DNA from 2 places in the Comamonas thiooxydans genome. Region 2 is predicted to be linked to the other one. Evidence: riboswitches for the same ligand, from Rfam matches in the RefSeq annotation. Region 2 holds a riboswitch; the other holds the start of a gene.
The links. A riboswitch is a leader RNA that binds a small molecule or an ion and turns the genes downstream of it on or off. The one in region 2 is predicted to bind glycine.

Region 1 (7,931 bases), 1.5 Mb from region 2:
GGGAATCAGGCAGATATTGCGGTGCGCCTCGCCGCGTGATTCATGGAAGGCCTTGATGGCCAGCAGACCTGCATATTCGCCCTGGCTGCCTGCATTGGGCTGCAGGCTGATGCCCGCGTAGCCCGTGGCCTGGCACAGCCAGTCGCGCAGTTGCTGGTCCAGCTCGGCATAGCCTTGCAGCTGGTTGGCGGGCGCAAACGGGTGGATGTCGGCGAACGCTGGCCAGGTGATGGGAATCATCTCGCTGGTGGCATTGAGCTTCATGGTGCAACTGCCCAGCGGGATCATGCTGCGGTCCAGGGCCAGGTCCTTGTCGCTGAGGCTGCGGATATAGCGCAGCATCGCGGTTTCGGAGTGGTGGGTGTTGAAGACCGGGTGGGTCAGATAGGCCGTGCTGCGCTGCAGGGATTCGGGGATCAGCGAGGTCGGGCCTTCGTCCATGGCTTCGATGGAGGGCAGAGCCTGCCCCTCCTGGGCAAAGATGCTCCAGAGCAGCTCGACATCGGCCCGGGTCGTGGTTTCGTCCAGGCTGATGCAGAGATATTCATCCCAGGCCTTGCGCAGATTGACGCCTCGGGACACGGCGCGAGCCGCCAGGGCATCGGTCGCCTCCCGGGTATGCAGGCTCAGCGTGTCGAAGGCCGTGTCATGGTGATGGGCGCTGAAGCCCAGCTGGGCCAGGCCCCGGCTCAGGATCGCGGTGAAGCGTGCCACACGCTGGGCAATGCGCCTCAGCCCCTGGGGGCCGTGGTAGACGGCATACATGCTGGCAATCACGGCCGGCAGGACCTGGGCCGTACAGATATTGGATGTCGCTTTCTCGCGACGGATATGCTGCTCGCGTGTCTGCAGAGCGAGGCGGTAGGCGGGCTTGCCATGCGCATCGACGCTGACACCCACCAGACGGCCGGGAAGGCTGCGCTTGTATTCGTCGCGGCAGGCCATAAAGGCCGCGTGCGGGCCGCCTGCGCCCATGGGCATGCCGAAGCGCTGGCTGTTGCCCACGACAATATCGGCATCCCATTCGCCGGGCGGTGTCAGCAGGGTCAGGGCCAGGAGGTCGGTCGCCACGATGGCGGCGGCCTGCTTGGCATGAATGGCTTGCACATCGGCCTTCCAGTCCACAATCCAGCCGCTGGATGCAGGGTACTGGATGACGGCGGCAAACAGATCGCCTGCCAGGGCAGCTTCCCATTCCTGCTGGCTGTTGGCGATCACCACTTCGATGCCGATCGGCCGGGCGCGGGTCTGGATGACTTCAATCGTCTGCGGGTGCAGATCGCCGGCCAGCACGATGCGATGGCTTCTGGATTTGACTGAGCGCCTGGCCAGCGTCATGGCCTCGGCGGCAGCCGTGGCCTCGTCCAGCATCGAGGCATTGGCGATAGGCATTCCGGTCAGGTCGGTCACCATGGTCTGGAAGTTGACCAGTGCCTCCATGCGGCCTTGCGAAATCTCTGCCTGATAGGGGGTGTAGGCCGTGTACCAGGCGGGATTCTCGAGGATGTTGCGCAGGATGACGCCCGGCGTGTGCGTGCCGTAGTAGCCCTGGCCGATAAAGCTCTTGAGAACTTGGTTCTTGCTGGCGATGGCCTTGAGTTCGGCTAGCGCCGCAGCTTCGGTAATTGGCGCTGGAAGATCCATGGGCCTGGCGCGAGCGATGGAGTCGGGCATCACATCGCGAATCAAGGCTTCCAGCGAGGGCTTGCCGATGGCGGCCAGCATTTTTTGCTGCTCATCGGCGTCCGGGCCTATATGACGGGGGATGAATTCGTGGCTGTTTTCCAGCGCTTCCAGGGAAGCAACGGGGGCGGGAGGCGACATCAGCATGGGAGGGACCTATTCTCAAATACTGTGACTGACGGTTTGCATGCCAGGCATGCGTGAATGCTGTATGCCTGCAGGCATACAGCCGGTGCTTCAAGCAGCGCTGGCCTGTTCCAGCGCGGTGTTCATCAGGGCCAGGCGTTCGCTTTCCTGGTCGGCATATTCCCAATCGGGATATTTGCTGCGTGCCACGGTGTTCAGCCACTGCTGGCAGGCCAGGGCAAGCAGGGCCTGCTTGTGCAGATCGGCATCGATGCTGCCCGTGATCTTGAGCTGACCAAAGGCGGTGGCCACGTGGGCGCGGCAGACCGAGCGCAGATAGCTCTGGTTCATGTCGTCGCTGGTCAGCCATTGGGCCTTGGCCGCATCGTCATGAGTGAGCATGTCCTCGGGCACGGGCAGATCCCAGTCGCTCAGTTGCTGGCGCAGGAAGCGCAGGGTCTTGGCGGGCTTGCCGCCTGCCTGCTCCTGGTACCACTCTTCAAGTGCGGCCAGTGTGTCGCTGCCGTCATCGTTGCCGAAGGGGCTGAAGTCGTCACCGCAGTCGTAATAGAAGTCCTGGGTTGCGACGCGCACAAAGGCCGGGTGGCTGGTCTCGCGGGCGAGACCGACTTCCGGATCGTCGAAATACTGGATGGTGCTCATGGCTGCATGCAAAAACGGCCTTCGCAATGCGATGGCCGTTGATACGCTTAGTTGTCCTTGGCGAAGTCGTTGTAGGCGGTCTCTTCCATCAGACCTTCGAGCTCGCCCACATTGCTCATCTTGACCTTGAAGAACCAGCCAGCGGCCAGCGGGTCGCTGTTGGCGAGCGACGGGTCATCGCGCAGGGCTTCGTTGACTTCGACGATCTCGCCGGTCACGGGCATGTAGACATCGGCGGCGGCCTTGACGGACTCGACCACGCCCGCGACATCGCCGGCCTTGAAGGTGGAGCCCACGGCAGGCAGGTCCACAAACACCACATCGCCCAGCGCATCCTGTGCGTGTACGGTGATGCCGACGATGGCGGCATTGGTGTCAGCGGCGTTGATCCACTCGTGTTCTTTGGAATACTTGATGCTCATGAAAAGCTCCAGATGGGGGATTCAGGGGAATCGGGTGTTGTTTGAGAAAGGTCCAGCTCGCACTTTAGCGGTGTTCTGGCCGCTGTTTGGCAAACTGGCCCGTCTCATGCGCGGCGGCAGACCTAGCCGCGGTAGTAGCGGGTGGGAACGAAGGGCGTGGCGACTACCTTCATGGGCACGGGCTTGCCGCGCACCATGGCGAAGATTTCCGTATTGATGGCTGCGTAGTCGGGCTCGACATAGGCCAGTGCCACAGGCTGGTTGAGCGTGGGGCTGAGCAGGCCGCTGGTGATGTGGCCGATATGCTGTCCGTCCATGTTTTCCAGCACGGCGGGCTCGCGCACGGGAATGCGCTCCAGCGCGATCAGGCCCACGCGCTTGCGGCGCAGCGACTGCGGGTTCTGCAATTGCTCCAGAACGATGGCCGCACCAGGGAAACCGCCCTCGCGCTCGCCGCCGGTGCGGCGCACCTTCTGCATGGCCCAGTTCAGCGCGGCTTCCACCGGGGTGGTGCTGGTGTCGATGTCGTTGCCGTACAGGCAAAGTCCGGCTTCAAGGCGCAGCGAGTTGCGCGCGCCCAGACCGATGGGCGCCACCTCGGGCTGGGCCAGCAGAACTTCGGCAAAGGCTTCGGCAGCGTCGCCGGGCAGGGAGATTTCAAAACCGTCCTCGCCCGTATAGCCGCTGCGCGTGATGTAGAGCGCATGGCCTTGCCAGTCGAAGTGGTTGCCGGTCATGAAGACCAGTTGCGTCACGGCAGGAATCAGGCGTGAGAGTGCCGCAGCGGCTTGCGGGCCTTGCAGGGCCAGCAGGGCGCGCTCGGGCAGAGGAATGACCTCGCAGCGGCTACCGATGCGGCTCTGGATATGGGCGATATCGGCCTCTTTGCAGGCGCCATTGACGATGAGGAACAGATCTTCGCCGCGGTTGACGAACATCAGGTCGTCCAGAATGCCGCCTTGCTCATCGAGCAGCAGGCCGTAACGCTGTTTGTGCAGGCCCAAGTCCATGACATCGACGGGCATCAGCGATTCGAGCGCGGCGGCGGCATCGGGGCCGCGCAACAGCAACTGGCCCATGTGCGAGACATCGAACAGGCCGGCGGCCTTGCGCGTGTGCAGATGCTCGGCCATCAGGCCTTGAGGGTATTGCACGGGCATGGAGTAGCCGGCAAACGGCACCATGCGGGCACCCAGTTTCTGGTGCAGGGCAAACAGCGGTGTGGAACGCAGATCGGAAGAGGTGTCAGCAGCAGTCACAGGCAAGCGCTCCGGTGGTCAAACCAAAATGAGTGGCCATGCATGGCTGGGCCATGCGTGGCGGGCTTGCCCTGCTGTCCGCTTTACCTGAGAGATTCACTGCCCGCATTGCATAGGGCAGCTTGCTCCTTCGGTGGATGCCGGTGCACATACGAAATGACAGCCTGCATCTCTCTCCAGCAAGGGACGCTGCAGGTTTGCACACCTTGCAGCGCTTGTCAGTCCTTTTGCCTGAGCGTTTTGACACCGGGTTGGGGGTCTGCGCCTTCGGCGGTGCAAGGCAGCTTCAAGCTGCAGGCACTCTCTCCTGACGATGGCGATTCTAGCGGTGGGCAAGGGGCTTGCACCACCGCAATTAATGGATTTTGGGGTTTTCGAGCACAGATCGTTGGAATTGAGCTTGCGGCCTCACTGCGGTTCTGTGTTCATGGCGGGCGTTCGAGGAACATCGATCTCCTGGCGCGGAAACACCAGTTGGTAGGGCTGCTCGAAGCAGGCCGTCACGGCCTGGCCCTGGCGCATGCCGGGCTTGAACTTCCAGCGTTCGAGCGAGCGCATGATGGACTTCACGATGCGGGGATCGGTATCGGCGGGCTGATAGGCCACACGGCCGAGCTGACCCTGAGCCGTGACTTCCAGACGGAAGACCACCGTGGTCTCCAGCCCGTTTGGAAACCAGTGGGCGCTGATGAAAGGCGTGGTGTGGCGGCGTGGTCGGGGTTGCTGATCGAGCTGGGCGGGAGGTGTGCAATCTGCATTGATCCAGGCCGGCCAATTTCCGGTTTGGCCGCTGGAAGCCGAGGCGGAGTCAGCCTGGGGCTGGGGAGTGATGTCGGCCGCCTTAGGCGCCATGGCAGGGTTGCCGGCGCAGGCACTGAGCAGCAGTGCTCCCAAGACGGCCGCGTATGCAGCAAGACAGCGTGAGTGGCGTGAAATATCCATGGCGGCATTCTCGGCCATCCCCAGTCGATTTCGGCAGACCTGGTGGAGTCGGTCGTTCAGCCAGGGCCGGGCTGCCTTGCTCCAGAGCTTGTCCTGCAGGGTCAAACATCATGTCCGGCTGGGGCTAAACAGAATTTTTCCCATGGATAGGATTATGACGTTCGTCAAGAACTGTTTATTCAAGGAGAGACAAATGCCCGAAAAAGCCACGAATGAATTCTGGAAATATCTGAAGCCGATCTCTGAATGTTTTCAGCCTGATGCGCAGCCGGAGGTTTATATTCAGAACGCTCCCACGGAGGATGAGCGTTATTATGTCCCATTCTCTGAAACCGTTTCCTCCCGTCCCCTCTGGATTTCTCCATCACAAAACAAATGGTGCGATATTCTGATGGCGAAGGAGGCCGGTCTGGTGAACCGTCATTACCATCCGCACGAAGTGTTTGCCTACACGATTTCGGGGAAGTGGGGCTATCTGGAACATGACTGGACAGCCCGTGCCGGTGATTTTGTCTACGAGACTCCCGGAGAAGGCCATACCCTGGTGGCCTATGAACATGAGCAACCCATGCGTGCGTTCTTCATCGTCAAGGGACCGCTGATCTGGCTCGATGATGACGGAAAGCCAGACGGATATTTCGATGTTCACAGCTACATAGAACTATGCCGAAAGCATTATGAAAAAGTCGGCATAGGTGCAGATTATGTGGACACGCTGTTTCGATAGTCATTTGAAAAGCCATCAATGAAAGGCGGGACTTCCTGAAGAATGAAATAGCCCGCCAAAGACGGAATGGAGAGAGACATGAAAAATCAAGATGAAACCCTCAGGAGCGGGTGGATGAGCTATGAGAACAAGCTGCTGCTCATTCTGTTTTTTACTTTCGGGATTGTTTTTTTTGACCGGCTGGCATTGTCGTTCTTATTTCCCTTTGTCTCCAAGGAACTGGATCTGAACAATGCCCAGCTGGGCATGCTGTCGTCCATTCTGGCATTGGCATGGGCGGCTTCTGGTGCATTCTTCGGGGCCTATACAGACCGCAAGGGCGGACGCAAAACGGTGCTGATTCTTTCGGTGCTGATGTTCTCTCTGTGCTCGGCCTTGTCGGGTCTGGTGGGCGGTTTTGTCGGCCTGCTGTTGTTGCGAGCGCTGATGGGCCTTGCCGAAGGGCCGGTGCTGCCGCTGTCGCAGACACTGATGGTCGAAGCCTCCACGCCGAGTCGTCGCGGCCTCAACATGGGCTTGCTGCAGGGCTCGTCTGCGGGCTTGCTGGGCGCCGTGATCGCACCGCCGGTGATTGTTGCGTTGGCCGTGGCCTATGGCTGGCGCACGGCGTTCTACCTGACCTGTGTTCCCGGGCTGATTGCCGCCGGGCTCATCTGGCTTCATGTGAAAAACACGGATGGCAGGCGTGCGGATGAGCTCGCTGGAGCCCTGCAGACAGGCTCGCGCTGGGCTCTGCTGCGTGAACGCAATATCTGGTTGAGCGTGCTGATCAGCTGTGTTTTCATGGCCTGGTTTGTGATCATCATCTCCTTTGCGCCGACCTATCTGGTCAATGCCAAGGGCTTCGGGCCGGGCACGATGAGTGCTGTCATGAGTTGCATGGGTGTGGCCTGGGTCATCTGGGGCTTTGCCGTGCCCGCCATTTCGGACCATATCGGTCGCCGTCCGGCACTGATCTTTTTCTCCTTTGTGGCGGCTTGCTGTCCTCTGGCCTTTCTGTATGCGCAATCGCCGGTGGTGATGGGCGGCTTGCTGCTGCTGACCTATACCGGCCTGGGCTGCTTCACGCTCTTCATGGCCACGATTCCGGCCGAGACCGTTCCGCGAGCGGCCATGGCCACTGCATTGGGGATGATCATGGGTTTTGGCGAGTTGATCGGCGGTTTCATCGCTCCGACCCTGGCCGGGGTAGCAGCCGACCGGTGGGGACTTGATGTGGTGATGTGGGTGGCAGCTGCAGGAGCCTTGCTTGCCGGTTTGCTTTCCCTGGGACTGATTGAGACAGCGCCCAGGCGCGTTGACGACAGGCGGCCGGCTGCAGCATTGAAGGAGTCGCAGGCATGAAGGCTCTGAAATGGTATGGCGCCCGCGATCTGCGCCTGGAAATCATCGAACGCCGGCCCTTGAAGGCCGCAGAAATCCGTATCGAGGTCGCGTACTGCGGGATCTGCGGCAGCGATATGCACGAGTATCTGCATGGACCTGACTCTATACCGGTCGAGGTCCCGCATCCCTTGTCCCACAGTGTCGCACCCATAGTCATCGGCCACGAGTTCTGTGGCACGGTGGTGGAGGTGGCTGCGGATGTCACAGGGCTGCATATCGGAGACAGAGTCGCCGTGGAGCCGGAGTACCGCTGCGGCCAGTGCAGCTATTGCTGCGCAGGGCGATACAACCTGTGCGAATCCATGGGCTTTGTGGGGCTCATGGGAGACGGCGGAATGGCAGAGGAAGCTGTGATTCCCGCTTATATGGCACATGTGCTTCCCCCGTCCTTGAGCTTCAGGCAAGCGGCGGTGGCCGAGCCCGCAGCAGTGGCATTGCATGCTGTGCGCCAAAGTGCACTGCGCCCTGGCGACGCCTGCGTCATCTTCGGCATGGGGGCCATTGGTCTGCTGCTGGTGATGATGGCCAAGCACCATGAAGCGGGCCGCGTTATTGCCGTCGACGTCGATGCCCGGCGCCTGCGCCTGGCGCGCGAGCTCGGTGCCTGCGACACGCTCGATGCCAGACAGGGCGATGTCGTGCAGCAAGTGCGTGAACTCACAGGCGGGCAGGGCGTGCCGGTATCGTTCGAAGCCGTGGGTCGCCCGGAAACCTTGAGAGGGG
Region 2 (7,931 bases):
TTTCGACGCTCCTGCCTGAGTCAAAAATCATGAGGCAACGTATACCTGGCAGCATCCAGCTAATCTGCAGCATACTGCTATGGTGGTCGATCAATGCTAACGCAATTGAAAGTTCTCTTCCTTCGCCAATTAAAATTAGCGATGTAACTTTTGGAAATAAAGTCCAAAACAACACTGTCGAGATTCTAGAAGAATGGCTCGGATCCGATAATCCACTACAGATAGCAGCCCTTCCAAGTGGTCAGAGTGATGGATTTAAAATCGCTAATTCCAGCGTTTTGAATGGACGATTCAATACAAAAAACCTGTGGCTAAGGTTTACATTGCATAACGATTTATCAACCCCTCAGGCGATGCAATTAGCATTGAGGGCAAGTTGGTTGCAACGTGTAAATTTCTATCTACTACGCATGCAAGATGGTCAATTTCGGGTAAGTCGATCCCTGGATGGAATCAGCGTAGGTTCAAAGTCGCCAAATCGAGTCCCTCAGATTACTCTTAATATATCACCAAGAGAGACTGTTAGCGTACTCATTCATATAAATAGTAACACCCCCAGCAAGCTTGGATTTACACTACAAACAGTAGATCAATGGCATGCGTTAGAGCGAAATTATGCTTTATTTAGTGGAATATTGATTGGCAGTATCATTTTTTTTGCAATTTATTCTGCAGTTCTTTGGAGAACATTACGAGTTCCTCTAATGGCGTGGCAAACACTGGCTCTTTTACTGATAGCGCTATATGAAGCGACCTACCGAGGTTATGCTCGAATAATACTATGGCCCAGTAGCACAGAGTGGAGCCACAAATCCCATCATGTTTTGGTAGCAGGGATAGTTTTATGTACCACGCTGTATTTTAGAGCCAGGCTAAAAATCACCCCCAACATTTTACCTGCAGCGGGAGAATTTCTACTTAAGACTGTAGCCCTCATAGAAATCATTGCTCTTTTAGGAGTTCTAATTGGCCCTTATGAATGGTTCGCAACTGCGGGAATTATTGTTGCGCCAATAAGCTTATTTATAATTCTAGGTTGCACATACGTATACCATCGCAGTGGAGGGCCAGGGGGGCGGAGTACTTTATCACTAATATTCATCTTGGCATTCTTGGCATTGCTACGAGCTTCAGTTTTATTACTCCCAAATATTGCTTTGATAAATAATTTTCAGCAATATATTTTTTCCCTACCCGCCCTAATAGTAGGAATTTTCTACATAATCATTTGGATTCACAATACTTCTCTACAACGTCAGCAAGCAGAGAGTGAGCTTCTTCAATGGCAAAGCCAGCAGAAAGCACGCCTTGAGCACGAAGTCGAGTACAAAAGTCGCACTCTAAAAGAAGCTTTAGAAAAAGCAGCGCAACATTCGCAGGAGCAAAAGCAACTACTAGCCTATGTTAGCCATGATTTGCGAGCGCCTGTCTCTGTGATTATCACATATTTGCGACAGATAATAAAATCTTCTAACAAAATTGAAACAGAGAAATTATCCGTAATTGAAAGAAGTGCAACCTACCAATTGGAATTAATTGATGACTTGGTAGAATATGCCAAAGATGATTTACAGCCGCATTTAACGTTGAATGAGAGTTTCGAAGATCTGCGTTCTGTACTGAGTGATTTAGAGAGGCACGCGCATATCCTAGCCTCCAGCAAGCGAAATATTTTCTCGCTAAAAATACAAAGCGAATTGCCCACCCATATTTATTTAGACCGAAAACGCCTAAAGCAAGTTGTTCTCAACCTCCTATCCAATGCCGCAAAATTTACTTCTCACGGAAGCATTGATTTGAGACTTGGAGGGAAATATCTTGGACAAGATAAGTGGAATTTTCGCTTTGAAGTTAGCGATAGCGGATCTGGTATAGATCCTGAAATTCTCGCCACAATCCAGAAATTTCTAACAGAGCAAGGTACTTATGAAAATCGCGGCCTGGGGCTAGTTATCGCACACCGAATCATTGAAAAAATGTCCGGTCATCTGATTTTTGAAAGTCAACCAGGGAGAGGTACTAACGCGATATTTTTTCTAATGATCACACAGGTACCTGAGAGTTCTCAATTTCGAGAAATAGTACCTCTCCCCAAAAATATTATCTCTCATCTTAATAAAAATGAGGAGAGATATTCCCTCAAAAACCTGGAGCCTCTTACAGAGAATCAGAAACTCGAACTAGAGAAACTGGCGATCCAAGGCAGGTGGAGCGATTTACATGTCTGGATTGACTCAATAGACAATGGCCTAGACTATAGAACGTTAGTTTATTTAGTCAAAAAATCATTAGATGATCTAGATTTCAGAAAAATTATCGATATTGCTCGATCTGCGCCACTGAAGTGAGCAACCAGTGATTTCCAGCGGGAACTCCAATACTTCCATCAAGACGAAAGATAATTATCAATGCATGAAAAAGATATATTTTTATAGAAATAACTCATGCACCGCATCACCATATTTAAACCATGATTTCACCCAAGATGCACGAGAATGGCTGTTTCAGAAGCACTGATAACTATTCCTGACTTTTCACTGCAGGCGTATTTGTTAGTATTAGCTCAAGACTGCTAGAAGGTGGCACGTGCTCCAGGCTTTACCGCACCAAACTGGAGTCAATAAGACCCTTGGTGTGTCTGGTTACACAGGCAGTTGTTGCCTGGCCGGCCTTGGTTTCGACTGCTGCCAGTCCGGCGATCATTGCTGTCACGCCTCGCTGCGCCCTCGAAGTTGTGCGACGTTCTTCAGCTAACATTTTCTGTCACCTGGGTCTAGGCCAGACTCCATACAAAGCAGCGCAGCTTTGCAAGCTTCTTTGAAGCGGCAATTGTCTCTGCTCCACCTCCACCCGCCCTCTTCTATGTTCGCGCTCGTTTATGCCTGCAACTCTACTTGAATGGTCTGTGCCTGCAGCGATCCTCTTGTGCGCAGGCGGACTCAGCGCCTTACGCTTCGTTGGCTTCAATACGCTCCAGTGGGGTAGTGCCCTTGCCTGCTTGGGCACTGGCTACGCCATCATGCTCGTTCAGGCCAGCGAACTTTCCCCTTATAAACAAGCCGTCGAGGATGCTTTCATTCTGTGCGGCGTTATTTTGGCATGCCGTGCACTGCAAAGCCGTTGCGGCAGGCACAGCTCTCCCTACATTGATATTGCGGTCCTGCTCGCTTCAACCGCAATGGTAATCGTCTCGGTTGTTCTGTTTTCCAGCGCAAAACTGGAGACATTCTTCGTCCAGGCCTCTTGTGCACTGGTGATTTGGCGAGCCACACTCTCTTCTGCAAGACAAGCCACAACCAAGTCTGACAAGGTGCTCGCCGCCGCATTCCTCTTCATCGCGCTAGTATTGACGGGACAGTGCATCTTATATATTGCAGCCCCCACACCTTCTCTTGCGCTGGGAGAATGGAGAGTCTCCGTCTGGGGGACTTTGATCCAATACACAGGACTACTCGGGAGCATCGTTCTGACCTTCGCGGTCATCATCGCGACGAACTACGACGCCATGGCGGAATTCCGTCACCAGGCCCATACCGACGCATTGACCGGCCTGCTGAATCGACAAGGTCTCGATAGTCATCTTGCCACCCTTTCCAAGCGCTCTTTTCCGCATGCGGCGAGGCCGCTCGGGGTGATCATGGCCGATATCGACAATTTCAAACGCATTAACGATGTCTTCGGCCATGCGTTTGGCGACATAGTGCTCGCTCGATTTGGAGGCCTTTTGCGGCCGGAAGCTGGAGCGCAGATTTGCGCCGCACGGATGGGCGGGGAGGAATTTCTGCTGCTGCTGCCCGGAGCAAATCTAGAAAGTGCCGTCGCAATTGCAGATGAAATCCGCGCGAATTTCGTGGCGCAGCGTTGGTCCCCGCATGCTCCCAATTCGCGTTTCACAGCCAGCATGGGCGTGACTCTGGTTCAACCGGGCGAATCCATAGCCAGCGCTGTCAAGCGCGCAGACGACTTTCTCTACGCAGCGAAGCGACGTGGACGTAACTGCACGGTTTCGAGTGAAGCGGCAGGAGAAACCGCTCATGGCCTATTCACGTGCGGCGACAATGTGGACGCAGAGACAAACTGAAAGCCCGCGACGTCACTTATAGCGCTTCTTCAGCAAGAGCATCAATGCAGGAGTAATTGCTTGCGCCTGCGCCGAGGTCAGCGGGTCGTACGAGACAACAATATAGGCGCCCTCCTCCAGTACATTCGCACGGGCGACGTGGTCGCTGAGCATGCCGACCACCTGCTCTGGCGTAAGTCAGAAGTAGTTGTTGCACTGTTCTCTGGCCCAGTAGTTCAGTTGCCTGATGTGAAAGCACTCTTGTCTACGTGGACCGGATCGAGCCCGGACCTGCATACGCTCTTCATCACTTGATTTCCAGAGTTCATCTTCCTCTTCAGCCAGCACATCCATATACTCCACCGCAGCGAAGAATGCACCAAAGCTACGTATGTAGAGGGGGATCACCTGATCGAAAACATACTTCAGGTCGGCTCCATTTTTCGCAGAATTGAATTCGACAGTCATGTAGTCTTCAAGGCATGGAAGCGCCTCTGAACTTCGCCGGCACCCCGGCTTAAAAGTCCAATTTCAAGGCGCCTGACCTCCTCGTGAAGTCGATAGCTCACTTCATGGATAGGCCAATCAGGCCGATCTTCAAATGTGATGACATCCACATTGGCCAGCCCCCAAGGCGCAGGAAGCAAAGACAAACTCTGGCATAGCTTTGCGTAGATTTCAGAAGGACTTTCGTCGAAGTCGAATACTCTGCAAACTCTGACAACATTGGACGTATTTTTTATTTTCTTCGCTGCCGGACATTCATTCCGCTCGGACAGGCCGAGTGGATTCCGAAATTCAATCTACGCTTTTCTGCCGCGCTTTTTGCTCTGGCATCTGTAGGCAAGTACCGCTCGACATACATACCATTTGGGTGCAGCACAGTCGCGGAACGATTCATGCAATGCCTTCTCCGAATTCAGATCGCCGAAAAAGGCGGCCGGAACGAAAAACCTGCGCTCTCAAGCCACCTCGAATGAGCCAATACACGCTCCCGCCCAAATTACCGCTGGGGGCGCTGTTGCACAAATTGCCGGCTAAGGTGAGATCCTGCGGCGAGGATGTTTGATCTGGAATGAGCAAGGATAGGAGCGGACTCGAGCGAGCAGGATAGGAAGATTCTTAAAAATGGCCGTGAGGGTGCGCCGGCGCAGCGCTGGCCAAACGAAGCGCAATGGCTTTCGTTCCGGCGAGCTTTGCGCTTTTTAGCCTTCGATGTCGTGCGTATGAGTTTTTATGGCGGACTGTTTCACAGACGAGGATGCGGGATTGCGCGAGTCATGGCGGGCTCAGACCGGCCTTCCGCCCCCCAGGCCGGCAGCCGCAGAACCACACCAATACAGGTATTAACCCGAATAAAGTCGCTGAAACTGGCTAGAATCGCGCCCATCCCGCGGGAGAGCGGAGCCTTTCGAGGGTTCCCGCCGAAGGCGCAAACTCCCATAATCGCTCAGGCAATAAGTACCGCAGGTGGGTCTGACAGGACCCGGATATCGCCAACTGGAGAGCAGCCCGCAACCACAAGTCTGCAGGGCTCACCGAAGGGGCAAGCATGTCCACCGCGAAGGTGCTCATGCGCAACTCTCAGGTAAAAGGACAGCGGGAGAGGCAAGCCGGACACTCCCGCCGATGTGAGTGGCTGGTCTATTTTCAAGTGCCTTCATGCTTCCTTCCGTCTCTTTGCTGGACTCGTTCCAGGCCTCCAACTTCACCGTCATGCTGGTCATCTATCTGGTGGCCATTACCGCCGAAGCCATGTCCGGCGCACTCGCCGCAGGCCGGCGCAATATGGATATCTTCGGTGTCGTCGTCATCGCCTTTGTCACAGCCCTGGGCGGCGGCACCATCCGCGACATGGTGCTGGGCCACTACCCCATCGGCTGGACCCAGCACCCTGAATATGTGTATCTGGTCATCAGCTTCGGTCTGCTGACCACCGTGATTGCACGCCATATGCACAGGCTCAAGCAGGTGTTTCTGCTGCTGGACGCCATGGGCCTGATCGCCTTTTCGCTGATCGGCTGCAATACCGCGCTGGAGCTGGGCTACCCCACCATCGTCATCATCATGGCCGGCATGATTACCGGCATCAGCGGCGGCATCTTGCGCGATGTGCTCTGCAATCAGGTCCCCGTGGTGTTCCGCCGCGAGCTGTATGCCAGCGTGTCGCTGTCCGTATGCCTGATGTTCCTGGGCCTGCGCTACCTGGATGTCAGCCCCAATATCAGCACCATCGTATGTTTTGCCGGCGGTCTGGCCTTCCGTCTGGCCGCCATTCGTTTCAAATGGCGCCTGCCGGTTTTTTCGTACCAGCAGCGCTGGGAGTGATCGAGACTCCCCCTGTGGCGCTGCGCGCCTTCCCCCTCTCTTGCTACGCAGGAGGGGGACGCAGCCATCACTGCGGGGCGGCCCTTGCTTGGCTGCTCTGACCTAGACTGCGCCATGCATTACCTATGTAGTTTCACTTTCCATGTCTGAACCGATCACATGGATGCCGGATGGCACCCCCTATAGCACCAGATTCGGCGATCGCTATCACAGCGAGTTCGGCGGCCTCGACCAGGCACGCCAGGTTTTTCTCGGTGGCTGCGATCTGCCGGTGGCCTGGGCTGATGCTGCGCAGTGGCGCATTCTGGAAACCGGCTTTGGCTTCGGCCTGAATTTCCTGGTCACCTGGGCGGCATGGAAAGCTGACCCCAGGCGCCCGCGCATTCTGCATTTTGTCTCGGTGGAGGCCTACCCTGTCTCGCGCGAGGATCTGCTCGCGTTTTTGCCTGGCGATGAGGAACTGCGCCCGCTTGGCGAACAACTGGCCGAGCAATGGTGGGGACTGCTGCCCGGTGTGCATCGCCTCTCATTTGACAACGGCCAGGTGCTGCTGACGCTTTATATCGGCGATGCCAGGACCATGCTGCGCAAGCAGCAGATGACGGCGGACAGCGTATATCTGGATGGTTTCTCTCCTCAGCTCAACCCCGAGATGTGGGATGAAGATGCCATGAAGAACATCGCCCGCCATTGCCGCCGGGGCACGCAGCTTGCCACCTGGTGCGTGGCCGGCGATGTGCGCCAGGCGCTCAAGGCTCAGGGCTTTGAAGTAAAGAAGCGCGCTGGCGTGCCGCCCAAGCGCCATAACCTGCATGCAACCTACAACCCGGCCTGGGAGCCGCGCCATCGCCCTGACGGCCTGCCTGCGCCGGTGAGCCAGGCCGGCCGCTGCCTGGTGCTGGGTGCAGGCCTGGCTGGTGCCGCCGCTGCCGCCAGTCTGGCCAGACGCGGCTGGGAAGTGACGGTGCTGGATGCGGCAGCCGAGCCTGCGGCAGGAGCATCAGGCCTGCCAGCCGGCTTGTTTTGCCCGCATATTTCGCCCGATGACAGTGTTCTGTCGCGCTTGTCCAGAAGTGGCGTACGCACAACGCTACAAAATCTGCAGCAACTGAGCCAAACGCAAAAGTTGCATCCAGACCAGGACTGGGCCCATGGCGGCGTGCTGGAGCATGACCTGAACGAGCCCTCCCACCTACCCAGGTCATGGCTGCAACCCGGAAGCGACACCTCCCCCTGGGGCCTGCACTGGAGTGCGCCCGCCCTGCCGGCTCAGCTGGCTGCGGCAAAGCTGCCTGCAGACAGTCACGCCGTCTGGCATGAGCAGGCTGGCTGGGTACGTCCTGCACAACTGGTGCACGCGCTGCTGCAAGCCCCCGGGATTCATTGGCAGGGCCATGCCCGAGCTTCGCGCCTGGTGCGCGATGAAGTGCGCAATATCTGGCAGGTGCTGGATGCTCAGGACCAGACCCTGGCCGAAGCCCCCATGCTGGTGCTGGCCCTGGGTCCGGACACCAAGCCCTTGTTGCAAGCCAGCGGCCTAGCA

Region 1: another riboswitch for glycine. It lies ahead of gcvT (glycine cleavage system aminomethyltransferase GcvT); the one in region 2 lies ahead of CTR2_RS18535 (trimeric intracellular cation channel family protein).

Annotation. Positions count from the first base shown of each region.
Region 1 covers NZ_AP026738.1:2,519,443-2,527,373, forward strand. The annotation lists gene gcvP (aminomethyl-transferring glycine dehydrogenase) at 1-1,830, opposite strand, end outside; gene CTR2_RS11600 (MolR family transcriptional regulator) at 1,921-2,472, opposite strand; gene gcvH (glycine cleavage system protein GcvH) at 2,520-2,894, opposite strand; gene gcvT (glycine cleavage system aminomethyltransferase GcvT) at 3,017-4,153, opposite strand; glycine riboswitch at 4,218-4,343, opposite strand; glycine riboswitch at 4,363-4,473, opposite strand; gene CTR2_RS11615 (energy transducer TonB) at 4,562-5,113, opposite strand; gene CTR2_RS11620 (2,4'-dihydroxyacetophenone dioxygenase family protein) at 5,289-5,822, shown strand; gene CTR2_RS11625 (MFS transporter) at 5,901-7,166, shown strand; gene CTR2_RS11630 (2,3-butanediol dehydrogenase) at 7,163-7,931, shown strand, end outside.
Region 2 covers NZ_AP026738.1:3,984,819-3,992,749, forward strand. The annotation lists gene CTR2_RS18510 (response regulator transcription factor) at 1-33, shown strand, start outside; gene CTR2_RS18515 (sensor histidine kinase) at 30-2,348, shown strand; gene CTR2_RS18520 (GGDEF domain-containing protein) at 3,020-4,081, shown strand; gene CTR2_RS18525 (hypothetical protein) at 4,094-4,234, opposite strand; gene CTR2_RS18530 (hypothetical protein) at 4,259-4,528, opposite strand; glycine riboswitch at 5,445-5,537, shown strand; glycine riboswitch at 5,551-5,670, shown strand; gene CTR2_RS18535 (trimeric intracellular cation channel family protein) at 5,723-6,388, shown strand; gene mnmC (bifunctional tRNA (5-methylaminomethyl-2-thiouridine)(34)-methyltransferase MnmC2/FAD-dependent 5-carboxymethylaminomethyl-2-thiouridine(34) oxidoreductase MnmC1) at 6,531-7,931, shown strand, end outside.